DNA from 3 places in the Staphylococcus sp. GDH8C109P genome. Region 2 is predicted to be linked to each of the others. Evidence: predicted binding sites of a transcription regulator. Region 2 holds the regulator's gene; each other region holds the start of a gene.
What was found. Region 2 encodes Rex, which represses fermentation and respiration genes when NADH is low (regulators of the CRP and FNR family bind a similar motif). Its sites were predicted from a motif close to TTGTGAAATATTTCACAA; they were not measured.
Positions count from the first base shown of each region.

Region 1: KA867_RS02365 (formate/nitrite transporter family protein) is a predicted target of Rex. The motif match lies at 9,659-9,676, and genes of this name have one in related genera.
Region 3: fadX (fatty acid degradation protein FadX) is a predicted target of Rex. The motif match lies at 7,787-7,804, and genes of this name have one in related genera.

Region 1 covers NZ_JAESMX010000009.1:86,105-97,133, forward strand. Annotated here, with positions in the region: gene KA867_RS02320 (helix-turn-helix transcriptional regulator) at 1-634, shown strand, start outside; gene KA867_RS02325 (CPBP family intramembrane glutamic endopeptidase) at 667-1,398, opposite strand; gene KA867_RS02330 (hypothetical protein) at 1,513-1,842, shown strand; gene KA867_RS02335 (MupG family TIM beta-alpha barrel fold protein) at 1,939-2,994, shown strand; gene murQ (N-acetylmuramic acid 6-phosphate etherase) at 2,994-3,881, shown strand; gene KA867_RS02345 (PTS transporter subunit EIIC) at 3,925-5,364, shown strand; gene KA867_RS02350 (MurR/RpiR family transcriptional regulator) at 5,368-6,243, shown strand; gene KA867_RS02355 (alkaline phosphatase) at 6,370-7,809, opposite strand; gene KA867_RS02360 (amino acid permease) at 8,033-9,421, opposite strand; gene KA867_RS02365 (formate/nitrite transporter family protein) at 9,731-10,561, shown strand; gene KA867_RS02370 (hypothetical protein) at 10,673-11,029, shown strand, end outside; gene KA867_RS02375 (hypothetical protein) at 11,029-11,029, shown strand, end outside.
Region 2 covers NZ_JAESMX010000022.1:86,716-97,744, forward strand. Annotated here, with positions in the region: gene KA867_RS11710 (sulfurtransferase TusA family protein) at 1-97, opposite strand, end outside; partial or broken gene KA867_RS11715 (YeeE/YedE family protein) at 123-1,207, opposite strand; gene KA867_RS11720 (redox-sensing transcriptional repressor Rex) at 1,403-2,047, opposite strand; gene KA867_RS11725 (ABC-F family ATP-binding cassette domain-containing protein) at 2,195-4,123, shown strand; gene KA867_RS11730 (MutS-related protein) at 4,469-6,061, shown strand; gene KA867_RS11735 (VOC family protein) at 6,174-6,596, opposite strand; gene tsaD (tRNA (adenosine(37)-N6)-threonylcarbamoyltransferase complex transferase subunit TsaD) at 6,932-7,960, opposite strand; gene rimI (ribosomal protein S18-alanine N-acetyltransferase) at 7,953-8,417, opposite strand; gene tsaB (tRNA (adenosine(37)-N6)-threonylcarbamoyltransferase complex dimerization subunit type 1 TsaB) at 8,390-9,052, opposite strand; gene tsaE (tRNA (adenosine(37)-N6)-threonylcarbamoyltransferase complex ATPase subunit type 1 TsaE) at 9,033-9,494, opposite strand; gene ilvD (dihydroxy-acid dehydratase) at 10,081-11,029, shown strand, end outside.
Region 3 covers NZ_JAESMX010000014.1:180,580-191,608, reverse strand. Annotated here, with positions in the region: gene KA867_RS07685 (DMT family transporter) at 188-1,105, opposite strand; gene KA867_RS07680 (AraC family transcriptional regulator) at 1,211-2,095, shown strand; gene KA867_RS07675 (Cof-type HAD-IIB family hydrolase) at 2,180-2,980, shown strand; gene KA867_RS07670 (MFS transporter) at 3,102-4,478, shown strand; gene KA867_RS07665 (LytTR family DNA-binding domain-containing protein) at 4,951-5,409, shown strand; gene KA867_RS07660 (DUF3021 family protein) at 5,430-5,810, shown strand; gene KA867_RS07655 (SDR family oxidoreductase) at 6,005-6,763, shown strand; gene KA867_RS07650 (hypothetical protein) at 6,797-7,117, shown strand; gene KA867_RS07645 (MerR family transcriptional regulator) at 7,164-7,511, shown strand; gene fadX (fatty acid degradation protein FadX) at 7,951-9,525, shown strand; gene fadD (long-chain-fatty-acid--CoA ligase FadD) at 9,544-11,029, shown strand, end outside.

The sequences.
Region 1 (11,029 bases), on a different contig from region 2:
TAGCGCTTCAGAACTTGCAATAGACTTAGATGTATCGAAACGTACAATTTTAAGAGATATTCAAGATTTAGAAGATCAAGGGGTAAAAATTCTAGCAAAACATGGTAAATTAGGCGGTTATCAACTTCAAGAAACACCTAATAGTTATGAGCTCGAATTAACTGACAATCAACTTACCGCTTTATTCTTAGTATTGAATGAAAGTCAATCATATACAACACTTCCATATAAAGAAGAGATAAACGCAATTATAAAAAAATGTTTGAATTTACCTTATACGAAAATGAGACGTGCGCTTAAAAAGCTCGACAGGTATATAAAATTCAATCAACAAACACATGTTGACTTGCCACCCATCTTTTCAGAGGTTTTAATCTATTGCACTGAACGAAATGTAATGGCAATGGAGTATAATAAAGATAACGACATTATTACTGAAAATGTCATTTTTATCGGATTATTATGTACAGACGGATTATGGAAAGCAATTATTTTTGAAATTGGTCTCGGTAAAACAAATGAAATACCTATTGTTGATATCCATGATATTTCATATTCTTTTGAGAAAAAAATTAAAACACAAGATATTACTATCAATAACTATCAACAATTTTCAAATCCCACTGAGTCCTAAAAACTCAATGGGATTTTTTTCAGCCGTTCATATTATGTATATAACGTAATAAGCGTAAAAATAAATGAAATTAAATTATTGAGCATGTGTATACTTACACTTGCTATTAATTTACATCCTGACTTGATATATGCATATACCATAGCGATTGCTAAAATTATATAACTCCCTATTTCAAATGGAGATTCTGCCCCCATCACATGCATTAATGAAAATAGAATAGCTGAAATAATCCCCATAACAATAATATTAAATTTCTTCCCTAGTTCACCTATCAGTAAATGTCTAAAAAATATTTCCTCCACTAGTGGCGCTCCAATTACAATCAATAAAAATGTAAATGGTAAAAATGAAGGTTGATCAAACAAATTCATTAGTTCCAGCTCATTTTGAGTTTCATTAAAACCAATGTCATCAGGTAACATTTGCATAGTCATATTATAAATTGCACTACAAACCATCATTATAATCGTCACGATAATCAGAAATATATAATGTTGCTTTATAAATGCTGTATTTTTCTTCAAATGCATTTTAAAGTCTTTAATATGTAAAAAATAAAAACTAAGCACAGTGACTACATATGAGAGTAGTTGTATAATCACACTTAACTTTATCACTATTTTTTCTGTTAAATGATCTACATAAACAAAACTAAATAAGATACCAACCAATGTAAAAACAATCATACTTACAATTAAAATCGCAATCAGAGAAAAGTCTTTCCACACAATATCTTTAAAACGATATTTTGTTCTTTCCACTTTCAACAGCTCCCTTTAAAATTATTTTAAATTTTATATTGTATATCCTACCATTCTTAACAATTTCAGAAAATCACATTCATCTTTTAAATTTTATATGAAAGGATGCATTTTATGTATAACTTAGAATATCATCAACTCGCGCAACGCATTCATAAACTACTCAATTTAATTGAAACATATAAATTTGCCATCGTTACTCAAAATAAAAAGAAACAACAATATAAACAAGATATCCAACATTTTATTGAGAGCGAGCTTATTCTATTCTCAGACATATCCTTACAACGCTTTTCTTTGCCTCATTATAATTATTACCAATTTCTTTTAATACATGACCAGAACCCTATTGAAGAACTCACTATCGGCAATACAATTAAGTATCTTGATACCTTACAAAATCAATTATTAGAAATACACAAGTTATTACAAACATTTTTGTAATAATATTTCAAAATGATATTTTTTTAAAATTAAAATTGTAATACTTTTTCATGTATTGTAAAATGAAATCGATTACAGCAATATAGGAGTGATAACATGCATGGCTTTTCTATTTATTTAGGACAACCCATTGATAAATCGTATATTAAACGGATGATTGCTTTGGGATATACTACTATTTTCACATCTGTTCAAATTCCAGAGGAAGATGAAGCATCTAAATATCGCTATTTGGGAGAACTTTTAGATTATTTATCAGACAAACATCTTACCTATATGATTGATATCAATCCTTCATTGCTGAATCATTCTTTTTATGAATTCCTGCAATCATATCATCATGCTCAATTTATGATTCGTATTGATCACAGTACTTCTATAGAAATAATTAATGACATCATTCAACACGGTTTTGACTGTTGCTTAAATGCAAGCATACTTTCCGAATCATTACTTCAACAACTATATGAAAAACTCGAAGACTTTACACATTTATGTTACTGCCATAATTATTATCCACGACCAGATACAGGTTTAACAACTAAATTTGTACATCGTCAAAACTCACTAATTTTAAAGTATAATCCAAACGCAACAATTTTCGGTTTTATCACAGGTACAACCAAACGTGGACCTTTATTCAAAGGTTTAACAACTATAGAATCATCAAGAACACAACACCCTATTGAAAGTGCACAGCTACTATTAGATCATCAGACAACACAAATTTTGATTGGTGATTCTAAACTTAATACGCCACTAGACGAACAATTAATGAATGTATTGTCCCATAGAACATTCACATTCACAGTTGATTTATTTGATATTCAAGCCACTACGATATTACAGCAAACGCACACTGTACGCCCAGACAACCCACAAGATGTAATTCGATCACAAGAATCTAGACACTATTGTACAAGTGAAATGAATGCTTTTAATACGACAAATCGAGACAAGGGTACAGTGACAATTGATAATAAACTGAACGGACGCTATCAAGGAGAATTACAACTCTTGAAAGCTGACTTACCAGCGCATCCTCATGTTAATGTTATAGGTAAAATTTGCGAGTCTGAGCGTAGATTGATCCATTGTATGAAGCCAAATGATACATTTAAATTTATTATTAAACAAGGGAGTAGAAATTAATGAGTGATTTAACTACTGAATCCAGAAATAAAGCTACAATGCATTTAGATGAAATGTCTATTACAGAAATTCTTAAAACAATGAATGATGAAGACCAAAAGGTTCCTCAACAAATTAGAAAAATTATACCAGAATTGGCTAAAGTCATAGAAATCACGACAAAACAATTTAGGGCTGGTGGTCGAATAATTTATATGGGTGCGGGAACGAGTGGAAGATTAGGTGTACTTGATGCTGCCGAATGTGTCCCTACCTTCAATACGTCCCCAGATGAAGTCATTGGACTAATTGCAGGCGGTCAAAGAGCAATGACAGTTGCTGTTGAAGGTGCTGAAGATAGCACTTCTTTGGCAGAAGAAGATTTACATCATATTCACCTTAATGAAAAAGACGTTGTGATTGGTATTGCTGCAAGTGGTAATACACCTTATGTTATCGGAGGATTAAAATATGCAAATAGCATTGGTGCACATACCGTTTCAATTGCATGCAATACAAATACTAAAATAAGTAAAATAGCTACAAAAGCAATTGAAGTTAATGTAGGCCCTGAAGTTTTAACAGGTTCCACAAGATTAAAATCAGGAACAGCACAAAAATTGATACTTAATATGATTTCAACAATCACAATGGTTGGTGCCGGTAAAGTATATGATAATCTCATGGTCGATGTAAAAGCTACAAACCAAAAATTAATTGACCGTTCTATACGCATCGTACAAGATATCTGTGACACATCATATCAACAATCTGAGAAGCTATATAATGCCGCAGATCATAACCTTAAAGTTGCTATCGTTATGCATATGTGTGATACATCAAAAGCAGACGCAAAACAACGTTTAGACAATAATAATCATATCGTTAAGCAAGCAATCAGAGATTAAACCAAATACTTAAAATAATTTATGTATATAGGAGGGTTTTACGATGTCTAAAGAACAAAAACTTGCAGAAAACATTGTAAATGCAGTTGGCGGTTTAGAGAACATGGAAAATGTTATCAATTGCATGACGCGCGTTAGAATTAAAGTGCACGATGAAAACAAAGTTGACTATGATAAATTAAAATCTATTGACGGCGTTATGGGTGTGGTCAAAGACGACCGTGTACAAGTTGTCGTTGGGCCTGGCACAGTTAATAAAGTAGCTGACCATATATCTGAAATGAGTGGTGTGCGTTTAGGTGAAACCATTCCACAACATAATAAAAATTATAAAGCTGAAACTGAAGCAAGAGCTAAAGAAAACAAGGCGGCTTTTCAAAGCAAACAAAAACGCGGTAAGTTCAATAAACTATTAAAAACAATCGCAAATATATTTATCCCATTGATTCCAGCATTTATTGGTGCAGGTTTAATTGGTGGTATTGGGGCTGTTTTAAGCAATTTACTTGCGGCGGAGGTCATATCAGGCGCTTGGATTACGCAACTTGTCACTGTTTTTAATGTAATTAAAGATGGTATGTTAGCTTATTTAGCAATCTTCACGGGTATCAACGCTGCAAAAGAATTTGGTGCAACACCAGGTTTAGGTGGTGTTATTGGTGGGACAACATTATTAACAGGTTTAACAGAAGAAAATATGATTACTAATATTTTCACAGGTGAACCTTTACAAGCAGGACAAGGTGGCATTATAGGTGTTATCTTTGCAGTTTGGTTATTAAGTCTCGTAGAAAAGAGATTACATAAAATTGTACCAAATGCCATAGATATCATCGTGACACCTACAATTACTTTGTTCGTTATCGGCTTATCAACAATCTTTATCATTATGCCATTAGCTGGCTTTGTTTCTGACGGTTTAGTATCCGTAGTCAATGGGGTTATTGATATCGGTGGCGTCTTTAGCGGCTTTATCATTGGTGCTTTCTTCCTACCATTAGTTATGTTAGGATTACATCATATATTTACGCCTATTCATATTGAGATGATTAATCAATCTGGTGCTACTTACTTATTACCTATTGCTGCCATGGCAGGTGCAGGACAAGTTGGCGCCGCATTAGCACTTTGGGTAAGATGTAAGAAAAATACTACTTTGAGAAATGCAATTAAAGGTGCACTTCCTGTTGGTTTCCTCGGAATTGGTGAACCTTTAATTTATGGGGTTACATTACCTCTTGGTAGACCATTCTTCACAGCATGTATTGGTGGCGGTATTGGTGGCGCAGTAGTTGGTGGTATCGGACACATTGGTGCCAATGCTATTGGACCAAGTGGTATTTCATTGTTACCTTTGATTTCAGATCATATGTACTTAGGATATATTGCAGGATTAATCGCTGCTTACATCGGTGGTTTCCTCTTCACCTTCTTTTTAGGTACAACAAAATCAATGAGAGAATCTGATAACTTAGGTGGTTAAACTATGACCAACGTACTTTATAAAATTGATAACATATATGAAACTTTTACAAAAAGTGAAAAGAAAATTGCTGATTTTATTTTAAATGAACCGCATCGTATTATTAATATGTCTGTCCAAGATCTTTCTAATGAAATTAATACAAGTACTGCTTCAATTGTTCGTTTTAGCAAAAAAATTACAGAAAAAGGCTTTCAAGAACTTAAAATTACAATTTCACGTTATTTGCCTGAAGATGCAATTAACAATAATCATATGGAATTAATTGATAATGAATCAGTCGATATTATCAAATCTAAAATGTTAGCTAGAGCAACTGATACAATGAGTTGTGTTGCGTCACAAATTGAGCAACATCATATCGATGACATCTGCGACACATTGAAACATGCGCGCACTATATTTTTATTTGGTTATGGCGCATCACTCGTCATTGTCACGGATTTATATCAAAAATTGTCTCGCATAGGTTTAAATGTACGTTTAATACAAGAAACACATTTATTAATGACTACCATGGCTACGCATGATGAAAAAGATTGTATTTTTTTCGTTACCAACCAAGGTAGTCATAGTGAAATGCAATCTATGGCTAAAGTTGCTACCGACTATAATATACCTATCATTACGATCTCAAGCTCGAATAATAACCCTGTAGCTAAAATTTCTGATTATACTTTAATTTATGGTCAAACAGATGAGAATGAACTACGCATGGCCGCAACAACATCTTTGTTTGCGCAACTTTTTACTGTAGATATTCTGTATTATCGATTTATTGCTTTAAATTATCAACGCTCATTGGATTCAATCACACAGTCAAAAATGGCACTTGATAATTATCGTAAACATTTATCAAAAATTCAATTTAAGCACTAAAACAATGCTAACATTACTTTTTAAATAACATAATAAACAAGAACGACATAGAAATCCTTTATAAAAATGCGATTTCTATGTCGTTCTCTTTTAATCTGGCGTTGACATTATTTGTTTATTACATCTTTACTTTACATCATTTTGGAAAAAGTCGAAAATATTTTTGGCATTATCAGTATTATCAATATTTCCTTTAAATTTATCACTACCAGGACCATATGCATAAGTATTTACATCTTCTCCTGTATGGCCATTTGTAGTCCAACCAGTATGAGATTTGTCGTTAATCGGTTTTTGTACAGCATCTTGAACTTTTTGTAATTGATTCTCATATGCTTTTTCGTCTTTTTTAAGATCTTTAAGTTTTTTAGCTTCGTCTTTTATTTTATCAATTTGGTCTTGTGAAACTTCAAAACCATAGCCATCTTTAATCACTTTCTCCACATTTTTACCCTTGCTGATTTCTTCAGTCATATATTTACCTGAATGTTTCATTTTGTGAATAGCATCTGGATTCCAAACATAATCTTTACCTTTCGCTATAGACATACCACCTGTAGAATGATCTGCAGTAGCTACCACAAGTGTATCTGGATTCTCTTTTGCGTAATTCATAGCATATTCAAATGATTTTTCAAATCCAGACATTTCAGACATTACCCCTGTTACATCATTTGGATGTCCAGATTTATCAATAGAAGCACCTTCTACCATTAAAAAGAACCCTTTGTCATTTTGTTTCAATTTATTTACAGCACTATCTGTCATATCCACTAATTTCGGATTTTTATCTGGAGCGTCTATCTGTAATGGCATATCATTATCTGCAAATAATCCTAATATTTGCTTACTTTTAGAGTTTTGTAGTTCATTTTTATTAGTAACTACATCGTAACCATCTTTTTTAAATTTATTTTTTAAGTTGCCGTTATCTTTACCGAAATACTCAGCGCCCCCGCCTAATAGTACATCTACTTTATGTTTGCCATTAATTTTGTCATTGTAAAATTGTTTAGCAATTTCATCCTTTTTATCACGATCATCTACATGTGATGCGTATGCAGCAGGTGTAGCATCTGTGATTTCAGCAGTAGATACTAGACCAGTTGATTTACCATTTTCTTTAGCTTGTTCTAAAATCGTTTTAACATTATTTTTATTAGCATCGACACCAATAGCACCATTATATGTTTTTTGTCCTGAACTAAATGCGGTTGCACCGGCTGCAGAATCAGTAACATTCTCTTTTGGATCATTTGGATTTGTACGCTGACTACCTATTAGATATTTATCAAAAGCAGTTTGATCCATTTCTTTAGTATCTGGATTATCTGCAAAATAGCGATAAGCAGCATTATACGAAGGTCCCATACCATCGCCAACTAAAAAGATAACGTTTTTAGGGTTTTTTGTATTGCCCATGTAAGCTACATCAGAATTTTGATTTGAATCTTTAGTTTCATCTTTTTTCCCTGCTGCATAAATCCCTTGTCCACTCCCCAATGATGAACCGGCAATAATTGTACCTGCAATTGTAGCAGTAGCTAGTTTATTAATTATTTTCATATAATAACTCCTTTGGATATGTATTATGACCTCAACTTTATTCTAAAGCACGAGTTTTGAGTGAGTATTTTTATATTGTTAATTTTTTGTAAAACATCAGTGTAATGGTACTTTTGATATTATCGATAACAAAATAAGCCATAAATGATACAAGTAAATGTATCATTTATGACTTATTTAAGGTAAATTGTAAAACCTACTGTTTTACGTTTTGCTTTATTATTTAAATTTGCTGATCATCACTTAATTTATGATAGCCTTTCAGGTAATAGAACAATGTCATACAACCTAAGAATACGATACCAATAACAACTGAAACAACTGTTTCTTTATTAAATAACATGCCTATTAACACCATGATAAAGAACGCCATTGTAATATAGTTTGTTATTGCACCACCTGGCATTTTGAACGGATGATTTTTGATTTCTTCACTGTGATTTTTTCTGAATCTTAAATGACTAATTAATATCATAAACCATGGTACCATACCTGGTAAAATTGAGGCACTATATACATAAACAAAAATGCTGTCCGCGCCTTTTATGAATAAAGGCAAGATAACGTTCAATAATGCGCCAATTAAAATACCAATTGCTATTGCAGATACTGTCCAAATAGGAACACCATTTTTCATAACTTTACTGAAAAACTTAGGTAACATTCCTTTTTGAGATAAATTCAACGTCATTCGACTAGCACTGAATATACCAGAATTACATCCAGACATCGCTGCCGTTAAAACTACAAAGTTAATGAGTCCTGCTGCAAATGTAATTCCTACTTTTGCAAATGTTGCAACGAATGGACTACCGATATTTCCTAATTCATCCCAAGGATAAACAGTTACAATAACGAAGATAGCTCCGATATAGAATATTAATATACGCCATATTACACCATTAACCGCACTTTTAATATTTTTTTGTGGGTCTTTCGTTTCACCAGCAGTTATACCAATCAATTCAACACCTTGATAAGAACCAATTACAATAGAAAGTGCAAAGAAGAATCCTATCCAACCATTAGGCATAAAGCCACCATGTGACCATAAATTAGAGAGTCCAATAGCTTCTCCTCCATTACCAAGGCCAAAGAATATCAAACCGAATCCTGCGATAATCATTAAAATAATTGTTACTACTTTGATCATTGCAAACCAAAATTCAAATTCACCAAATGCTTTAACTGATACTAAATTAGCACCTGCCAACAATAATACTACAATAATACCTGGTATCCACTGTGGTAAATCAGGGAACCAATAATTCATATATTCTCCAACGGCGATAACTTCACTCATACCTACAACAACCCATTGGAAAATATTGCTCCATGCTGTCAGATAACCAGCAACTGGATTTATGTAATCACTTGCAAAGTTTGCAAATGAACCTGAGGTTGGATGTAAATATACCATTTCCCCCATAGCTCTCATTACTAAAAATAAAAACAGACCTGCTATTAAATATGCAAATATTACTGAAGGTCCTGTCCACTTGATTGTACTTGTCGCCCCCATAAAGAGTCCGACACCAATTGTTCCACCAAGTGCTATCATCCGCATTTGACGTGCACCTAGTCCCCTTTGTAATTCATTATTCTCATTCATCATTCAAACCCCATCTCATTCAAATATAAGTGATAATAATTCACTTATTATGACGCTATTATACTATAAATTCTAAAAATTAAAACAATTATTTTTTATTTATGTAAGCCCTTACATATGTTTTTATTTTAGATTACTTTGTGAGAAAACGCAATGTAAATTTTATTTTTGATATTATAGCGAACAATTAAATATTCTCATTAGTTAATGAATCAGCACTATTTAATTATGATTATTTTGTGAATTATTTCACAAAAATACTGTGACATAGTATAATATTTTTAATTAATAGAAAGTGAGGATAAAATTTTGAACGAAAAAAATATCAAATGGGATAAAGTTTTTTATGGCAAAGCTTGGGTCCATCATGTCGTAGAGACAATTCGAGCCAAAGATATATTGCAAAGTTTTTATTTAAAGCGTTATCTGTTACGTGCTATTATGGCTGGATTTATCTTAGGCGTGATAACAGTTTTTGTCTTACTCATTAAAGGTTCACTAGCATCTGATGTTCCAACGGGTGTTACAAATTTAGTCGGTGCGATTGCATTCAGTTTTGCTTTAGTATTAATACTTTTTACAAATTCTGAATTATTAACAAGTAATTTCATGTATTTTACAGTCGGGCTTTATTATCGTGTCATTTCGCCATTCCGTGTTTTTAAAATTTTTGCACTTTGTTTTATCGGCAATGCTCTAGGTGGATTAATATTCTTTTTATTGATACGTTCTTCAGATATAATGACACCTGAAATGATGCAACAATTAGAAGCTACAATCGACCATAAAACACTAACTGCAGGTTTTGTCGCCATTCTAATAAAAGGTATTTTTGCTAATTTCTTTATAAACATCTCTCTTGTCATAGCTATGCAAATAGACGATGTTTTGGCAAAGATGTTCGTCATGATGTTTGGTGTATCAATTTTCGCATTTATGGGTTATGAGCACGTGGTTTATAATACTGTTTTATTCGCAGGCGGTATCGTATATCAAAGTGATGTCCTTTCAGTCATACCTGCTTTAATCAATTTGCTTGGTGCAGGTATTGGCAATTATATCGGTGGTGGTTTAGTAATAGGTTTGTTCTATGCTTATTTAAATGATCATAAGCAATATAAAAACAGCAAAATTCATTAACTACAGCTTGAGTTATTGTAATTAAAAGTCGAAGTCTAGTATTTATGAAGTTATAGTTCCTAATTTTATATGATATAATGCTCAATAGATTTTATTATAAAGGAGTTCAATATGAATAAACATCTATTGAAACGAACAATCACAGTTTCAATTATATTTGGCATATTATTTTTCCTGATCAATTATTTTAGTGACAGTGATGTTTCTGCCGGAAATTTAGTGCTAAAAAGTTTACTTACGATTGTTGTATTCGGGATACTATATTACTTAATTTTTACTATTGTAAATTCACCAGAACGAAAATATAAATTCGGTATTACTTTACCTATTTCACTACTCATTGCAATCATTATCAGTGCTATGTTTTCTGCTCTGAAAATCGGTATTATAACTGGCCTGATTATTGGTATAATAGCTGGTTATCTATGGGAATTTATAGATAAACATAAAAACGGTGGTGATAAATCG
Region 2 (11,029 bases):
TTAATTCGTCACCATTCTCTAAAGTAGTCATTTTCTTTTGTGCTTCAATTAAAGGAAAAGGACAAACCATACCTACTGTACCTAATTCATATACCATAATGAAATCCTCCTAAAAATAAAATTTATGTCGTTTGTGTTTGTGCTGAGACTGTTTGACTTGTAGACTTTTGTGCTTTTTTCATCGGCTTAATAAATATGAAATAACTCATAAACCAAGCACCTAGTATCATTGATGCAAGCGCAATCCAGCCTTTCCAAGACATTGTAGCTGTTTCAACTAAACCATTTCCGATAGAACAACCACCTGCTACTGATGCACCAAATCCCATGCATACGCCACCAATAACACTATTACGGATTGTCTTTTTATCAGGTAGTCTCCACTTAAATTCTCTAGCTCCTTTTGCTGCAATATAAGAACCAACAAAGATACCTAAAACAAGGAATACACCCCAATCTAAAAGTTGAAGATCACCAGTTACAAAAAATTGAACGATATTAGCAGAAGGCGTTGTAATTCCTAAACCGTACATTCTGCCAGTAGATTCACTCACTGGCCAAGCCAATAATGCAATTAGTCCAACTGCAATTGCTGCAACAAAGGGATGGTATTTTTTTTCAAATAAATAATAACGAATCCCCGTAAACTTTTGTTTTAATTTTGGTACCGCAAATTTAGGCTTCGGTTTACGTAACGTTTTAACAACAAATATAACCGTTATAATTGTTAATAACGCGACCCATACCCATGTTGGAATACCAGTTGTTTGAGCCATACTTGTATTTACATTAGTAGGTTTGTTGATACCATCCATTAAAGGTAATAATAAACCAAATTTAGTAGCAGCTGATGTAAATGCATATGCAATAAGTGCAATCCAACTACCAATTAATCCTCTCCAGCTCTATACCATGTACCAGTTGCACAACCACCAGCTAATATAATTCCAATACCAAAAATAAATGAGCCAATAACCGTACCTATGATTGGATATGTTGACTCTGGTATTTCTACTAACCCTGTCGAAGTTAGAATTAACAATCCGATACTTTGCACTGAGATTGCTATTAACAAGGCATAAAACATTTTATTACTTTTTTGAATATACATATCCCGAAATCCACCAGCAAGACAAAATCGTGTACGTTGCATGACAAATCCCAAAAGTCCACCTACGATTAAGCCACTGATTATTAACCACGTCATAACATTACCTCTTTCCGATAAAATCAATAAGAATTATCATATTAGATTTGTACTAAAATTTCAACCTTTATGTTTTAATGCCTTTTCATATGTATATGTATAAGATGAAGCGGAGCTAGTGAACAATAAAAAAACTTTGTAGAGACAACTAAACATCAAAAATGTTTGTATCTCTACAAAGTTAATATTTAAAAATTATTGTTTATTACTGTAATTTTTCATAAAGAAAAGTAAAGACTGTAATTCAATCCCTAAATCAATGTGATGAACTTGTACATCTGACGGCGTATAAACACGTGTTGGTGTGAAATTTAGAATACCTTTAATTCCTGCTTCAACTAAAGTATCTGCAACTTGTTGTGCTGCGTTTTCAGGTGTTGTTAATATCACGACATCAATTTGTTCTTGCTTTAATACATCAGTGATTTTTGAAAATGGGCTTACAACCACATTGCCTATTTGTGTTCCTATTACATCATCACGAATATCGAACGCTTCTGTGATAGTCATTTCATCATGAATAGAAAAATTATATGTTAGTAATGCTTTACCTAGGTTCCCTACACCTACGATGGCTATTTTAATTTCATCATTTTCACTTATCTCATTTTTAAAAAAATGTAACAAGCTATCAATATTATAGCCATACCCTTTTTTGCCTAATTCACCAAAATAAGAAAAATCACGACGAATTGTTGCAGAATCAATGTTCAAACCTTCACTAATTGTTTTAGAATTAACTCTGTCTATCCCTTTAGATTTCAAAGTATTGACGAATCTATAATATAACGGTAACCGTTTTAACGTGGCACGAGGAATCTTTTCGCTTTGGTTAGCCAAGATCTTGTCCTCCTATACTATAATCTCTAATTAATCTTATAATTACTTCAACATTATACATTAATACATTATAAAAATAAACACTGGTAGTTTTAACAATACGCAGAATACGGTAGAATGATAATGAATAGAGAGGTGCAAAAACGGATGATATTATTACAATTAAACGACATTACAAAATCATTCGACGGAGAAGATATTTTTAACAATGTCAATTTTGAAGTTAAAACTGGCGAACGTATCGGTATCGTTGGGCGTAACGGAGCTGGTAAATCTACATTGATGAAAATTATCGCTGGCGTCGAGAGTTATGATAGTGGTCATATTTCAAAAAGTAAAAATTTAAAACTTGGTTATTTAACACAACAAATGACACTCAACACAAACCAAACCGTGATTGAAGAAATGTCCAAACCTTTTGAAAATATGAAAAAACTTGAATCTGAAATGAAAATAGAAACAGATTGGTTAGCACAGCATGCAAATGAATATGATACAGATGTATATAAAAATCATATTGATCGATATGAATACTTATCCAATGAATTCGAACAACAAGATGGATATCAATATGAAAGTAAGATAAAAACGGTGCTCCACGGTCTAAATTTCACTGAACCAGATTTCAATCGCCCTATTAATGACTTTAGTGGCGGTCAAAAAACGAGGCTTTCATTAGCCCAAATGTTATTAAGTGAGCCTGATTTATTATTGCTAGATGAACCAACTAACCATTTAGATATGGAAACAACACAATGGTTAGAAAGTTATTTAAACTATTTTAAAGGGGCTATTGTTATCATTAGCCACGACAGATATTTTTTAGATAAAATAGTAAATCAAATCTATGATGTTGCACTTGGAGATGTGCAACATTATATAGGTAATTATAAACAATTTATTGAAAAAAGAGATAAGTATTATGAAAAACGCATGCAAGAATATGAACGTCAACAAGATGAAATTAAACGCTTAGAAACATTTGTTGATAAAAATATAGCGCGGGCTTCAACTACTGGTATGGCAAAAAGCCGTAGGAAAATGCTGGAAAAAATGGAAAGAATCAATAAACCAATGGTTGATGCTAAAAGTGCTAATATCCAATTTGATTTTGATCGAAATACAGGTAATGATGTTTTTCATATCAAAGATTTAGAAATTGGTTATGAAGAGACAATTACCAAAGGTATCAACATTGAAGTAACTAAAGGAGACCATATCGCTATTATTGGGCCTAACGGTATCGGTAAATCTACTTTAATCAAGACAGTTGCAGGTATTCAACCAAAATTAAACGGTGAAATTACTACTGGTGCAAATTTAAAAATCGGTTACTATGACCAAAAACAAGCTGAATTTAAATCTAGTAAAACAATATTAGATTATCTTTGGGACCAATACCCTTCAATGAACGAGAAAGACATACGTGCAGTATTAGGTCGATTTTTATTTGTACAAGAAGATGTAAAAAAAATCATTAATGACCTTTCTGGTGGTGAAAAAGCTAGATTACAATTGGCTTTGTTAATGCTTGAACGTAACAATGTACTTATTTTAGATGAACCTACAAATCATCTTGATATAGATTCAAAAGAAATGTTAGAACAGGCATTGGATAACTTTGAAGGAACGATTTTATTTGTTTCACACGACCGTTATTTTATTAATCAACTTGCAAACAAAGTTTATGATTTAGACACTCATGGTGGCACAATGTATTTAGGTAATTATCAATATTTTATAGAGAAGAAAGAAGAAAACGAAGCGATTCAAGCTAAAAAAGAATATGAAGCTTCACATCAGACAAAACCGATGGTGACTCAAAACGATAATTATATTGATCAAAAACTTCAAAAACGCGAACAACGTCAAATTGAACGCCAAATTGATGAATGCGAAACCGAGATAGATAATTTTGAAACTAAAATTAATGAAATTAATGAATTGTTAACTTTACCAGATATATATAGTGATCCAGAGGAAGCAAATCGTTTAGCCAAAGAGAAAGAAAACAGCGAACAAGCATTAGAACAAGTCATGTCAAAATGGGCAGAATTACAAGAAAAGTTAATTTAATACTAATTTTAACGATAAGTACGAAAAATGGAAAAATCATTTTTCGTACTTTTTATTATTATTTTATACCTTAACTATTCACAGCTTTAACCCTATCATCAAAGCTATCCACAAAGTTATCCCATTTATCCACAAGTAAAATGTAACTTTTAAACTGTTGAATATTCAGAAAACAATGTATATCCACATATTTGCCCACGACTTATCAACAAGTTATACACTAATTGTTGATAAGTACGCACGTTCTCTATTGACATATATCACCACTTAACATAATCAGCTATTTGTGAATCCATTTATTTCATGACATAATAAAACATATTAATTAAGTATGAGGTGAAACTTATGTATCCTATATTTTGGTTCCTAATTGCATTAATAATCGGAACAACAATTTTATTTATTATCACGACAATCATTGCCAATAAAAAATTAAATCATGATATCAAACCTTTATGGTCACTTAGAAAACCTTTAGAATCTTTTGTTCGACCTAATCATAGGTATAGTTATCAATTCGATACATACAAACACCAATTTGATGAAACAAATCTTATAGATGATAAAACTTACGCTGATTTGAATTTAAATGCCCTTTTCGACAACATGAACTTTAATTTTTCTGCAATTGGCGAAATGCGCTTGTATGCAACCTTAAGAAAGATGTTTACGATTCATAATCAAGCTTTAATTCAAAAATTTAAAAATGATGAATTTTTTCGTCTGAAAATATCAACTCACCTTGCTAAAATAGGTAAAGCGATTTATCCCACGTTCCCTGATCAATTGACTACAGTAAAACGTAATCATTTTTTTATGTTGGCTACATATTTTCCGTTAGTCTTTTTGCTAGTTACATTTTTAAAACCTGAATTCGGTATACTTTTAACTATATTGACTGCTATATTTAATATGATTTTGAGTGGCATACTAAGAAAAACGTTTGATCAAGATTTAAATTCTTTATTTTATACATCAAATGTTATTAAAAAGGCTTACGCAATTCATAAAATAGATGGTGCGCCTTCCATAGATGTTGACTTTAATCATTTTAAAGCTGCTCGTAGGCTAAGTGGTCTTCTAGGAAGAGTAAATACAGCAGAAGATTCTATGATATTTGCATTTTTATTTAAAGCTATATTTATGTTGGACTATCATATCTTTCATTTAATACAACATAGCTTTAAAAAATATGAATCTGAAGTTATGGCTTGTTATGAATATATAGGAAGCATAGACAATCATTATGCGGTAGCATTGTGGAGAGAAACACTATCACAATATGCATTGCCCCAAGCAAGTAATGATGATTCAGTAGAATTTGAAGCACTTACGCACCCATTGCTTGTCGATGCTATTTCTAATGATTTAGAAGTCAATAGCCATATATTATTAACTGGATCAAACGCGTCAGGAAAATCAACTTTTATGAAAGCAATTGCCTTAAATCTTTTATTAGCTCAAACGATAAATACAGTTACTGCAAATTACTTCAAGTATAAACCTGGTTTAATTTTCACTTCTATGGTGAACCAAGATGATATCTTGTCTGGTGATAGTTATTTTATGACAGAAATCAAATCTATTAAGCGATTATTTGATTTAAAAACAGATGATAAAATTTATTGCTTTATAGACGAAATATTTAAAGGAACTAATACAACTGAACGTATCGCTGCTTCTGAATCCGTGTTAAATTATTTAAGTAACAGCCAAAATTACGAAATCATAGCTGCGACTCATGATATTGAATTAGCCACGTTATTAGAAGACAATTTCAAAAACTTTCATTTTAATGAGATTATCTATGAAAATGAGATTGCTTTTGATTATAAAATTAAAGCTGGAAAAGCAGATACAAGAAATGCGATTGAATTATTAAGAATCTTAAAATTCCCTAATCAAGTATATACGCGAGCCAAAGCATCTTCCACTTAAGTCTTTGAAATCTTAAACTTAATAAAGTAATCATAAAAGCGCTTATGAATGTAGAAAAAGGAACAATGAAGTTTACATTTACTTCATTGTTCCTTTATTTAGTTTAAATATTTTATTCAGCATTAATCATCCAAGTAACACCAAAAGGATCATTAAACATACCATATAATTCTGACCATTCCGTTTTACCTAACGGCATTGCCTCTTCACATCCAGCTGCTATGGCATTATTAAAAAAATCAATAGCCTGTTGTTTATCCACTTCATTATTGTGATCGAATGTAAATGTTACAATCGCACCACTATTATCGATTTTTTTATTTTTCCATGTGTCACTGCAATAAAATGTTTCACCTAAGACTTTAAATGAGGCATTCATTGTAAAGTTTTTATCTACTTGGAATTCTTCTGGCATATCTGTAAACATTTCATGGTCACCACCAATACGTTGAATATCTGTGGCACCTAAATTTTTTTCATAAAAGTCTAATGCTGCTAAACTATTTTCAAAATTAAAATACTGAACTGATTTCATTTATAAGCCGCCTCCTAATAATGTAATGCTTATTTACATTATTCTATATAGTATGACTATATATTAAAATATATACCCCATTTTTAATATTTAAACATTTGAGCTTGATTAAATTTATAAAATCAATCCTTTATATTTTTCTGAAAGTCATAGTAGTAAATTTCAAAAAAAGAAGTAGAAACATACATCAAACAACTGTTTGATTTAAAATTCCTACTCCAATATTAGTAATTATATACTTTGTGTACATTTTAAGTACATTATAATACTAAGTTAAAACTACACTATGATATATTATTACGTATTTAAGTATTTAAGTATTTACAATACCAAATTTAATTATTTAATGAAAATTGTTCAATATCCATATCATTAAATCCATTTAATGACATATCTCCAACTAACCCTGCTTGATATAAATAATGTGCTGCAGCACCAATCATAGCAGCATTATCAGTACAAAGGTTTGGGCTTGGTATACGCAAATTGATATCTTTATCCTTACATGCATTATTAAGCGCTGCTCTTAAACCTTTATTACTTGCGACACCACCAGCTACGATTAACTGTTTCACATCATAAGCTTCACAAGCTGACATTGCTTTTCCAACTAAAACTTCTACAACACTATTTTGAAAACTTGCTGCAACATCTTCAGGTTTTATTTCAGACCCTTTTTGTCGTAAATTATGCAATTTATTTATCACTGCACTTTTCAATCCGCTAAAACTAAAATCGTAACTATTTGCTTCTAACCAAACTCTTGGGAAGTTGTAACAATCATGACCATTTGCTGCTAATTGATCAACTTGTGGCCCACCTGGATAACCTAAGCCAATCGTTCTTGCGACTTTATCATAGGCTTCACCAACAGCATCATCTCTAGTTTCACCTATAACTTCAAAATTCAAATGATCTTTCATGTATACAAGTTCTGTATGCCCTCCTGAAACGATTAAAGCTATTAAAGGAAATTGTAATGGTTGCTCTAAATGATTCGCATAAATATGCCCTGCAATATGATGTACAGGTATCAATGGTTTATCATAAGCAAAAGCTAACGCTTTAGCTGCATTGATTCCTACTAGTAATGCACCTATGAGCCCAGGGCCCTGTGTTACCGCAACTGCATCTATATCTTTCATTGTTACTTTTGCTTCATTTAATGCCTGGTCAATTGTCGTTGTAATACCTTCTACGTGGTGTCTGCTAGCAACCTCAGGTACCACACCTCCAAATCGTTTATGACTTTCAATCTGACTTAGTACAATATTACTTAAAATCTCTGTCCCCTGTTTAATAATACTAACACTCGTTTCATCACAACTTGACTCAACTGCTAAAATCAATGTTTGATCACTCATTTAAATTCACCCACATCACTATCGCATCCTCACCTTCACCATAATAATTTTTGCGTTTACCACCAAATTGAAAGCCTAAATTTGTATACACGTGTTGTGCAATCGCATTGTCTACACGAACTTCTAAGCTCATTATTTCACATTTGGTTTTTACATAGTTCATCGCATATTTTAATAATAATTGTCCTAAACCATAACCTCTATATGTTTCATCTATGGCAACTGTTGTAACCTGAGCTTGGTCTATCACTATCCAAATACCAATATACCCAATAATCATACGATTATATTCAATAATAAAGTAATGTGCAAACTCATTTTGTTCTATTTCATGATAAAAAGCATCAATCGTCCAACTACTGTCGTTAAAACTATTTCTTTCAATATCAAATACTTGAGGTACATCGCTCAAAGTCATCAAACGTATATTTAACTCTTTTTCTGTTGGTTTAACCAATTTCTTTCAGCCTCTGATAATTTAATATAGTTTGGTGTAAATTGATGTATATCGTCAGTAGTTTCAATTAAATGTTTCATATGCTTTGCTTTTGGTAAGTTGGGTATGCAATCACCATCTAATAAATCTCTTACTTTTTCAGTATCCATGCCCACAAATACATAGGGTTTCCCAAATCTATGTAATAAATTGAGAAGTTCTTGTATTGGCAAATATTGATCTTCTTCTATTTGGACCAATTGGTTTCCATTATATTGATAAATGCCAGTGTAAACCGCTTCTCTACGTGCATCAAATATTGGAACCAATAGGCGTTCGTCATCTTGAACAGTGGCAGCAAGCGCTTTTAGTGAAGAAACACCATATAGTTCAGCATTCAATGCATAAGCTAAAGTTTTAGCAACGGTTACGCCAATTCTAAGACCAGTATATGAACCAGGTCCTTGTGCAACAATAATTGCATTTATTTCTTCTTTTGCTATTTCACTCTTATTTATCAACTGTTGAATGGCTGGCATTAACTGAGTAGAATGATTTTGCTTCACGTTAGTATTGATTTCAGCTAATATTTCATTATTTTGCATTACTGCAACAGACAACGGTTGATTCGATGTATCAATCAACAGATATATCATGTTCAACAACCTCCTTTAACTTTTGGTAATGTTCACCGAATGCTTTTATCTCTATATGTCTTTTCGTCTCATTTATAGTTTTAATATTTATAGTTAGGTAAGTATTGGGTAAAAATGATTTAATAAATTCACTCCACTCAATCAATGTGACAGCTTCATCTTCAAAATATTCATCAAATCCCAAATCTTCTTCACTATCTTCTAATCTATAGCAATCCATATGATGTAATTTAAATGCATTACCTTGATAGGATTTAATGATATTAAACGTCGGTGAATTTATATTTCGTTTTACACCTATGGCTTTACCAATAAATTGCGTTAATGTAGTTTTACCAGCGCCTAAATCACCATTTAATAAAATAATGTCCCCTGCAGATAAATGTTTCGCTAACACTTCTGCAAAATGTGCCATACTTTCTAAATCATTTATTTTAATCATATGCCTCTCCTTTTTAGCAACAGTTCCAAATTAATTTAGTTAGTGTCGCTTACGCTTGAACTTCGCTCAAGTATTTCTATTTACTTCTAAAATATTGTTGATGGATAAAAATAACTAATATATTTATTAATTACATCAGCGCTTAATGATTATCTACTTCTTTAAAAACTTTATTATCATTAAATTAACTATTATAGTTTAACAAATTTTTTCTTATTTTACTTCAAACTAAAACAAGTTCCAACATTTTGAAATTATTTGAATTGATAGAAAATTTAAAAAAATCATTGACAGTAGAAGTTCAGTATAGTAAATTTAATTTATCGAATTTTTAGACAATTCAATTAAACACATTAAAAGATAAACCATTCTAACGGAAAGGAGCATAATGAGATGACCAAATATACAATGCAATACCAACCAACAACTTCAAATATTTTAGTCATTTTATTATGCTATTAGGACTGGAACATTAGTAAAGAATCTACTAAATGTTTAAGTCCTATTTCTAGTTGAATGGGACTTGAAAGCGTCCCAATTATTTATTGGGACGCTTTTTTATTTTCAAATTTATGGGGGAATTAATATGAGAAGCGATATGATCAAAAAAGGAGATCATCAAGCTCCAGCAAGAAGCCTTTTGCATGCAACAGGTGCTTTAGAAAAACCAACAGATATGAACAAACCTTTCGTAGCTATTTGTAATTCATATATCGACATTGTTCCAGGGCACGTTCACCTAAGAGAATTAGCTGATATTGCTAAAGAAGCAATTCGCGAAGCAGGTGCCATCCCCTTTGAATTTGACACAATCGGTGTAGATGATGGTATTGCAATGGGACATATTGGAATGAGATATTCACTACCATCTAGAGAGGTTATCGCTGATGCTGCAGAAACAGTTATCAATGCACACTGGTTTGATGGTGTGTTTTACATACCAAACTGTGACAAGATTACACCTGGCATGTTATTAGCTGCTGTAAGAACCAATGTTCCTGCTATTTTCTGTTCAGGCGGACCTATGAAAGCAGGTTTATCATCACAAGGCAAAGCTTTAACACTTTCTTCAATGTTTGAAGCTGTTGGGGCATTTAAAGATGGTTCAATTTCAAAAGATGAATTTTTGGATATGGAACAAAATGCTTGCCCTACTTGTGGCTCATGTTCTGGTATGTTTACAGCAAATTCAATGAATTGTTTAATGGAGGTTTTAGGCTTAGCGCTCCCATATAATGGTACAGCTCTTGCAGTAAGTGAACAACGTAGAGAAATGATTAGAGAAGCAGCATTTAAACTAGTTGATAATATCAAAAATGATATTAAACCAAGAGACATTGTAACTAAAGAAGCAATTGATGACGCATTTGCTTTAGATATGGCTATGGGGGGTTCTACAAATACAGTATTACACACATTAGCAATTGCAAATGAAGCAGGTATTGATTATGACCTATCAAGAATTAATGAAATTGCGAAGAAAACGCCTTATTTGTCAAAAATAGCTCCAAGTTCTTCCTATTCTATGCATGATG
Region 3 (11,029 bases), on a different contig from region 2:
GTAATTAATATGAAATTGATTTTTGTTGGAATTTCATATATAAATAAGTTATTTATTGTGTGTCATATACAAATTGAATCGTTTGATTAAAATTTTAGAATGAGTAATGTTGTGTGATTTAGCAAAATAAAAAACATGAATCCAATATCAGTTTTTGGAATCATGTTTTGGGTTTAAGTTAAATTGTTTATTCTATATTATGTTGTTTTTTTAATGATAAAGCTAAAATGAGGACGATAATCAGTAGAATGCCAATAAGTTGAAAACTACGAAATGTAACATTTAGCCAAACTGCGCTTGCTAATATGGCCATAACAGGTTCGATTGTGCCGAAAAGTGTGGTTTCTTTTGCTGATAAGTAATTTAAACTTTCAATAAAGAAAAAGAATGCTATAGCAGTTCCGGCAATAATACCAAAAGTTAAATAAAGTACAGTCGATACTGTTAAATGGGGCCAATCAAACTGCCATATAGGTGCTTTGAAATTCATGACAATGCCTGAAATTAACATTGCCCAACCGACAACTAAAATAGACGGAAACCGAGTTAATAATTGTGTTGCGTAAAGTGTATAAAATGCAAGTGCTAAACCAGATATAATCCCCCAAATTACACTCGGTGTCGATACCACAAGTTTACTAAAAGATCCGTTGGTTAGTAGCAAAAATGTACCTGATAATGTAAGGACAATCGCGATTAAATCAAAAAGTTTAAAGCGCTCTTTACGTCTGATAACATACCAAATAATGATATATACTGGTGCTATATATTGGAGTAAAGTAGCGATTGCTGCATTACCGAAATTGATAGACGCCATATAAGCGTATTGAACGAGCAACATACCAAAAATTGAAAAAATAAACAATTGGAATAGGCTATGTTTATTTTTAAATATATCGAATAATGAAGATTTTCTATTTATTATTTTGTAAATCATTAATAAGACGAAGCCACTGATTAATAACCTCGCAGTTACATACCAATTGATATCAATGTCCCTTTGTTGAAAAAGAAAATCTGATACTGTGCCACCGAGTCCCCAAAAAGATGCTCCTACAATAGCTAATAAAATACCTACGATTCGAAATTTTGTTTCATTTACCATATACTCACCTGTTAAATATTAATATATTCATACTATAGCGTGAAAATAAGCGATATAATATATAAAAATAAGCTTAAAATAGCAAAATATTGAGGTGTCTAATTTATGTATCAAGAAATTATCGTAGAAAATACAAGAGAAGAGTTAATACAATTTCCTGATAAACAATGGAAACATATTATTTTACATACGTATTTAAATCGCACGATATTTGGCTACATTCCTATACATTGGCACCACGCATTGCAATTCATGTATGTGATTAATGGAGCACTCAATGTTTCAATTGGTGACGATACATTTAATGTTAAAAAAGGTGACGGGCTTTTTATCAATTCAAATGTTGTGCATGAGTTAACGAGTGAATTATCGTATACAGAGTATTTTTGTTGGAATATTGAAATACCAGAAACTACCAATTATGTAGAATTTAATTATGTGTCAGAAATTATGAATAAAGCACATCATGTGCCGTATATATACTTATCTCAAGATGACAAACAGCAACAAGAACTTATAGAGATTATTAACTCAGCGGGGCAAATATATGAAAATCAAAATTTATATTTTGAACTAGAGATTACTGCCAAATATTATAAAGCAATAAAATGGTTATTGTTGCATTCAGCAGTGGTAAATGAACAAAAACGATACTATTTTGACTACCGTATTAAAAGACTGATGACGTTTTTACAAAGTCATTTTCACAAGAAAATTTCATTACAAATGTTAAGTGAAGAGATTCATATGAGTAAATCTGAAACGGTTAGATGCTTCAAATACTATGTAAACCAAACCCCTATGCAATACTTAGTGAATTTACGATTAGAGCACAGCGTAAGAATGTTGCGTAGTAAATATCCGTACACGATTACTGATATTGCAATGGCATGTGGTTTTTCAACTACGAGTTATTTTATAAAAGTTTTTAAAGAAAAATACAAACTAACACCAAAACAGTTTCAGAAAAAGCAAATTACCACAAAGTAATGATTCAATGCTTATTAGAAAAATTGTTAATTATAATGATAAGTAGATACAATGAGTTTAATGCTAAATAAAGGGGGATTTTTTATGAATATTAAACTGATTGTCGTAGATATGGATGGCACATTTTTAAATGATGACAGCCAATTTAATAGTGAGACTTTTCAACTGTTAAAGGAAAATTGTGCAGATCAAGATATCCGTTTTGTTTTTTGCACTGGTAAACAATGTGAACGTGTGGAAAATATCGTAGGAGACCTCGCAACAAATACATTTATTGTAGGTGATAGTGCAACACGAATTAAATATAACGGAGATTTTATTTACAATGCGGAGATAGAAAATCAAAAGGCAAAAGAAATTATTGATACGATCAGAGAAATTGATGATGCACAAACCATTCTGGCTTGTTCCAAAACGGGTGCTTATGTGTTAGACAATATTTCTGAGTCAGAGAAAAAGCATGTGCATGGTTCTTATCAACATGTGAATTATATTAAAGATTATAACGATATTGCCGAAGATTTATTAAAAATTACAGTTCATGACGCAAGTGGTCATTGTAAAGAGACTGCCGACCGTCTAAAACATTTTGAAAAAGACGTTTATATCGTAGCTTCAGATGAGGCATGGATTGATATTGCAGATTTGGGCGTGAATAAGGGAACCACAATTAATCGAATTCAGAATTTACTTCAAATTACGCCTGCAGAAACCATTGCATTTGGTGACGGATATAATGATTTAGATTTATTTAAAGCTGCCAAATATAAAGTCGCAATGGATAATGCCTATCCCGAATTAAAAAAAGAGGCTAATTTAATTGCAATTAATAATAATGAAGATGGGGTTGTACAAACTTTAAATTTACTTTTAGGATTCAAATAAAAGTAAATTTTTATTTGAAGTAGAAAAATAGTAAAAAATCATAAAATAAATTGTACTTTGTATGATAATATCTATCTAGTGTGTATTTTTATATGCAATATTTAGATGAGGAGGCTCATGCATCGTGAGTACAAAGCAACAATCAAACAATAAATTGATTTTAGCTATTGTGTTAAGTGTGTTAACGTATTGGCTTTTTGCCCAATCGTTTATTAATATATCTACACAGGTTCAAAATACCTATCAAACAACACCAGGCGTTGTTAACTTATCTGTCAGTCTAGCATCATTTGCTACTGGTATTTTTATGGTAGGTGCAGGTGATGTTTCTGATAAAATAGGAAAACTAAAAATGACTTATATTGGTATCATTTTTAGTATTTTAGGCTCATTACTCATTATTGTATCTAGTGTGACAGCGTTCTTATTGGTAGGACGTATGTTGCAAGGACTTTCTGCGGCTATTTTACTTCCTTCTACTGTAGGCGTGATTAATGAGCAATTTAAAGGTAAAGAAATGCGTAGAGCGTTTAGCTACTTGATGATTGGTAGTGTTGGTGGTATCGGTTTAGCATCGATGGTTGGTGGATTGATAGCTACATATGTCAATTGGCAATCTAACTTTATCATCTCTATTATTATTTCAATTATCGCATTTTGGTTATTGTGGGGAACAGAAGAAGTAGAAAAAGAAAAAATTGACACAAGACCATTTGATTATATTGGTATGTTTTTATTTGCAGTTTTAATAGGAAGTATTACTTTATTTGCTACACAAGGATTTGAACAAGGATGGTTTAGCACCTTTTCAGTTACGTGTCTTGTAATTTTTGTACTTTCTACAGTTGTCTTTATATTCTTTGAAAGACAAAAACATGCACCATTCATTGACTTTTCACTATTCCGAAACCGTGGATTTGTGGGTTCTTCAATGATTAATGTTGTACTCAATTCTGGCGTAGGTACAACAACAGTATTTAATATGTATGCGCAGACAGAGTTAGGGTTAAATGCCTTTCAAGCAGGTCTTGTGACTGTACCTTATGTCATCATGGCAGTTGTGATGATCCGTTTAGGAGAAAAATTATCCTTACGTTTTGGTGGGAAACCATTGTTATTAGTAGGACCACTATTTCCAGCAATAGGAATTATGTTTATTAGTTTAACTGTATTACCAACAGATTGGTATGTAGGCATTGTCGTGTTTGGCTTTGTCATTTGTGCTATAGGAAATGGTTTATGTGCCACGCCAGGAATTACAGTTGCCATTTTAACCATACCTGATGAAAAAGTTGGTTTAGCTTCAGGTATCTACAAAATGTGTGCAACACTAGGTGGCGCGCTAGGAATTGCGCTTAATACAACTATTTTTGCAGCAGTGCAAGTGAACCATAGTGCTAGTGTAGCTGCGACTACTTCATTTTTAACAGGTTTATCAATTATGATTATTGGTGTGATTTTGACTCAAATCATTATACCTAAAAATATAAAAGCTTAAGCATTTATTGAAATTTATTAATAAATGATACTGTGCTATAGATTTCATATTTAAAAGGTACCTTGTCAAATAGACAGTAAAAAATAAAATGTTTATGAGTTTGGTACATAAATCCCAGAAAAAAGCACTCAGATGATTTAATTCATCTGAGTGCTTCTTTTTAATTCAATACTTCGTATTGTTGGCTCGCTTTCTTAGGGGACAGCTTCAGCCTGTAGTCTTCAGCTTGTCCTGTTCCCTCAAGAGTCTCGCCAAAATACGTCCCATTTGCCCAAGAACTTTATGTCTCTGGATAATTTTTAATGTGCTTCGTTTTTTATTAAAAATGAAACTATGAACGATGTTAGAAAAGCGCTTGAATTTTATAGTTATGTTTCCGACCGGTTACGTTATATTGGTGACCTCTTACGATAAAAGTACTGACAAAATAGAAGGGAATTATATAGTATAAGTAAAAAGAGGGGGCGGTACTATGGAAAGTGACGTACGAGTTCATCTGAAAATAGACGAAGTTCGCACTATAACAGAAGTAAACATCGATACTTTTGATAGAAAAACAGGTGAAAGTTTATTAGAACACATAAATAATTTCACAATTTCAAATTTAGATAAACTAGGGATTAAAACATCAGAAGGTATATTCATGATCAGTAAATCAGATATTATGTTCGCTGAAATATTTGATAAAGAAATCACAATTACGACAACAGAAAAAGAACTTACAACACGCATGTCTTTAAGTACATTACAACATAAATTGGCCGGAGCTTTCTTTATACAAATATCTAAATCATCAATTATTAATGTTCATTTTATAAAGAAAGTTAACCCATCATTCTCAGGTAATCTAATAGCTACACTTACGAATGGTAAGAAAGTGTCTATATCTCGAAGATACGTCAAAAATTTAAATAAAGCATTAGGCATATAACATATAAGGAGAGGATTATAATGAAAAGAATCTTAAAAGAAATGTTACAAGGTGTCGGATTTAGCAGTAGCATTACGATTATATTTCTCGCAGCTAATCATATGAGCATTGATTTTGGCGATGTAATAGGAATATATTTCTTTGGAGCTGTTTGTGGTTTATTATCTAGTATTTATGTAGTAGATAATATACCTTTATTACTGCAATTATTCATTCATTTAAGTGGTAGTGTTATTTCATTTATTGCTGTAGCTTATCTTAATCATTGGTTACCAATGGAGGTTTCCACAGTAGTTTCATCAATTACTATATTTGTGATTATTTTTCTAATATTATGGTTTATATTTTTTTTTAATAATATAATACACAGTAAAAAAGTTAACGCTAAACTAAAAAACTAAAATAGAATTTGGCACAAAAGGATGGGTGTAAAATTCAAAAGAAAATAGCAATATAATCATTTTCGCTTACAGTACAGCACATCCTAATGATACCAAGATACCATAAAAAATATTTAGTATTTTTCAATAATCTCTTGCTTGATATCGCACTCTAAGGTTTATGGTTGAAATATATTCAAAGGAGGTTATATAATATGGGTAAATTTAATAGTCTACAGGACAAAGTTGTAGTTATTGCTGGTGGTGCTAAGAACCTTGGTGGTTTATTAAGTACTACTTACGCTAAAGAAGGAGCCAAATTAGTAATCCATCACCATGATGAAAATTCTTTAGATGATGCAAAAGCGACACTTACAAAAGTTGAAAACTTAGGCGGAGAAGGTACATTATTTTCTAGTGATTTGACAAACGTTAGTAATGTCCAAGCTTTATTTCAACATGCTGAAGAGACATTTGGAAAAGTTGATATTGCAATAAATACTGTTGGTAAAGTGCTTAAAAAACCTATTTCAGAAACGACTGAAGAAGAATTTGATAGTATGGCAGACATCAATGCAAAGTCAGCTTATTTCTTTATTAAATATGCTGAAAAATCTATGAATGATAATGGTAAAATCATCACTTTAGCCACTGCATTGCTTGCTGCATACACAGGCTTTTATTCAACTTATGCTGGAGGCAAATCGCCTGTTGAGCATTATACACGTGCAGCCTCAGCAGAGTTTATGGATAGAGGCATCTCAGTGAACGCGGTCGCTCCTGGACCAATGGACACACCATTCTTCTACCCACAAGAAAGCGATGATGCTGTAGCATTCCATAAATCTCAAGCGCTTCATAACCAACTTACAAAAATAGAAGACATCGCGCCAATTATTACTTTCTTAACTTTAGATGGATGGTGGATCAACGGACAAACATTATTTGCTAACGGCGGTTATACGACACGCTAGTTTACTTTTTAATCATGAGGAGGTCATTTTGATATGAATTACTTTTTAGCAATATTTAAAGGGAAAGAAACAGATATCAAAATTATTACAGAAACAAAGGTAATAGATGAAAAGAGTGTATCTGTGCCAAGTCATAATTACGTTAAATCATTAGCTGAAGAGATTATTGAGTTATCGCATCAAAATAATTTATTCCATAATGATATTAAAGGTATTGGTTTAAATATAGATGATCCTGAACACATTGGTTATAACAGTGTGGAGTCATTAAAGAATGATATGACATCAACATTTGGATTTGAAGCTATCATTAATAATGATTATGAAGATTTACTGGTTCAACTTATGAAATAGACAAAAAGGTGACTTTATAAAGTCACCTTTTTTTAGGAGGTAAATTATGCAAGTAAAACAAGTTGCCGATAATTTAGGTATCAGTGAACATACCATTCGATATTATGATAAAGCAGGACTTTTTCCTTTTGTTCAGAGAAATAAGAATGGTTATAGAGATTTTTCAGAAGAAGACTTATATTGGATTGAATTTATAAAATGTATGCGCCAGACACATATGCCTATATCAACGTTAAAAGAAATTGCGGAGTTATACCATCAAGGAAGTGACACAAAAACGAAGCGAAAAAATATATTTTTGGAACATCAAAAAAATTTAATGGAACAAAAAAAGATTATAGATCAAGGACTTCAAACATTAGAAAAAAAATTTAAATTGTTGGAGAATGAATAGATAAAAGCACAGTACGAGAGAGAAAAAAGGAAAATGCAAATTACTTCTACCATTTTTTTATAGTACTTAACTTTAAATAACAATTATAATTAACTAGAAAAAATCTATGTGATAGAAAATAAAATGAATGTGTCTGGGACGAATCAATGCTGTCCCAGATTTTTTATACTCTCAGGACATATTTACTTTTTTAATAAACAATTTGATTTATATACCCCTTATTCAACTATTTTCATATTTTTCTTAATCCGTTTCTAAAACTGTCACAGTAGATGTTGTGCGCATTTTCACAATTCACTATAAACGTAAAATTTAAAATTTTTGCATAAATTTCAAAAATAATGGTATATTACATGTAAGGGCTTACATACATAAAGAAAGGAGATATTTATAACTCAAAACTTTAATAGTTGGATTAAACATAGATAGGAGAAACTGTATGAAAATTATTCCATTTTCAGATTTGAAAGACATCGTAAATGAAGGTGATGTTATAGCTCTGGCAGCCTTATCTACGGCAAATTTACCAGCTGAGATACTTAAAACGTTAGTCGAACAATATGATGAGAATCAATCACTTAATAATTTAACGTTCATGCTTGCAAATGATATTAGTGATTATAGAGGAGACAGTTTTGATTTAGATTCATTCGTTTCAAGGGGTATGGTCAAACGATTAATCACGAGTATTATTACTGGTTCGCCAGTAACGATTCGAGCAATGCAGAACAATGAAATAGAGGCATACTTCCTACCTCAAGGTGTAATAACTACACATTATCGTGGAAGTACGGAAGCTTTTCCAGGTCCGATTACTAAAATTGGATTAAATACAAACGTGGATCCACGTTATTCTGGTGGCAAAGTCAATTCATGTACGACTGAAGATTTAGTTTCTTTAATAAATATAAATGATGACACTTATTTGAACTACCGTTTTCCAGACATTGATGTAGCTATACTAAGAGGTACATATGCTGATGAAGAAGGCAATATTTACATGCAGCATGAGACACATTTAGGAGAAGGCTTTAGTTTAGCGGCAGCTACGCATAAAAATAATGGTAAAGTCATTGTTCAAGTTAAAGAAGTGATTCAAAGTGGTCGTTTCAATCCAAGTGAAGTGTTTATACCTGGTAAATTAGTAGATTATATTGTAGTGAACCGTGATCCAAAATATCATAGACAAGTGATGCAAACGTATTATGATCCGGCACTTTCAGGACATTATCAAATTACAGAGATGCGAGAACCATATATAGCATTGAACACTCGAAAAGTAATTTTGAGACGTGCTGCTCAATTTTTACTTCAAGGTGATGTCATCAGTATTGGTTTTGGCATAAATAATGAGTTATCCAATGTTTTAACTGAAGAAGACGTTAATAATTTAGTACAGCCCAATATAGATACAGGCGTGTTTGGTGGTTTGATTAGCAGCGGAAAATATTTTGGTATGAACTATAACTTAAGTGCACGTATGAGACACGATATGACTTGGGATTTCATTTATAACGGAGGTGTTGATATAGCATTTCTAAGCTTTGCTCAAGTAGATTCCAAAGGTAATGTAAATGTCTCAAAATTTGGCAATAAAATGAATGGCTGTGGTGGATTTATCGACATAAGTCAAACGGTAAAAACAATTGTCTTTTCCGGTTCATTAGTTGTCGGGGGTCAACTAAGTTATGCACAGCGCAAGGTCAATGTAGAACAAGAAGGTCATATACCAAAATTTATCAATGAAATTGATAATGTTGATTTCAATGTTGAAAATGCGTTTTTGCTTGATCAAGAGGTGTACTTTGTCACCGAAAGGGCTGTATTTGAACTTACACAACAAGGATTAATGCTCATTGAAATAGCTCCTGGTCTTGATTTAGAGCGAGATATTCTAGCAAATATGGAATTCAAGCCGCTCATTGCAACACATTTGAATGAAATGAATAGCGATATCTATCAAGATAAGTGGGGAGGATTGTCTGATGCAATAAAGTCGGATTATCGTATTTAAACTAAGGGGGAGAAAAATATGAACTACGACTGGATTAAAACGAGAGCGACATTTGACGATGAAAAAGCCGCAGTGATTGACCCATTCAAAGGCACGGAATGGACCTATCAAGATTTGAATATTCGTGCAGAAAATTTAGCTAATTATTTACAAAATCAAGGTGTAAAACGTGGTGATGTCGTCGGTATATTCACGCCTAATGATGTAGCGTTATTAGATTTGATGTTCGCTTCATTTAAATTGGGTGCCGTATACTTACCAATTAATTGGCGTTTGAAAACACAGGAAATAAAAAGTGTGATTGAAGATTCCAATGTCAAACTCATTTTTTACGCTGAGAAGCATGTTTCAAGTTTAGAAGGCATTGCAGATGATTTGCTACACATGGATATTGACTCAAATGCATACGATGAAGTAGTAGATCCTTCGCAACACCGTCCATTCAATACTGTTAGTGTGGAAGGAAGCGATTTAGCGTCATTAATGTATACAAGTGGTACGACAGGACTACCTAAAGGCGTTATGTTTTCATACGATTCTTTTGTAAATAATCCAATTAATATAGCACTGACTTATAAAATTAATTCGACGTATACAACAATTGTTTCCACACCAATGTTTCATGTCTTAGGATTTAACGATTTGACACTACCTTTATTAATGGCTGGTGGCACACTGATATTACAGCGTTACTTTAATGGCGAAGCGTTAAATGATTTAATGGCTCAGTACCAACCTAATTATTTAATTCAGATTCCAACGATGTATTACGCCATGTTAGTAGCTGAAAATTTCGATTTGAAAAACTTTGAAAGTATCGATTTCTTAATTCAAGGTGGTTCATCACCTTTACCAATGGTACAAAAGAAATTTAATAGCTTGGGCTATTCAATTATTAATGGTTATGGTTTAACTGAAGCACCGCTTGTCATGGTTAATACACCTGAGAATGGCGCACAGAAACCAGGCAGTATTGGTAAGCCGGTCATGTTTATGGATATATGTATATTTGATGATAATTTTGAAGAAGTAGAAGTTGGTGAAATTGGTGAACTTGGCGTTCGTGGTAATAATATAACACCTGGTTATTGGAATAAACCGGAAGAAACTGCAAAAACATTTCACGGCGAATATTTCTTAACAGGTGATTTAGCAAAAGTAGACGAAGATGGTGATGTCTATATCGTTGATCGTCGTAAAGAAATGATTATTACTGGTGGTGAGAATGTTTTACCTTCCGAAGTAGAAACGGTATTAGCAGAACACCCACTCGTAGCTCAAGGTGTTGTCGTTGGATATGACAGTCCCAAATATGGTGAATCAGTTGCTGCAGCAGTTGTACTTACCAAAGATGACCCAGACTTTGAAGCAAAATTAGACGCGCATATGCGTGAAAATATTGCTGGTTATAAAATTCCGAGATTATATCTGAAATTGACACACATGCCATTGAATTCAACATCAAAAGCAGACAAATTAGAACTTCAGAAATACATGAATGAGA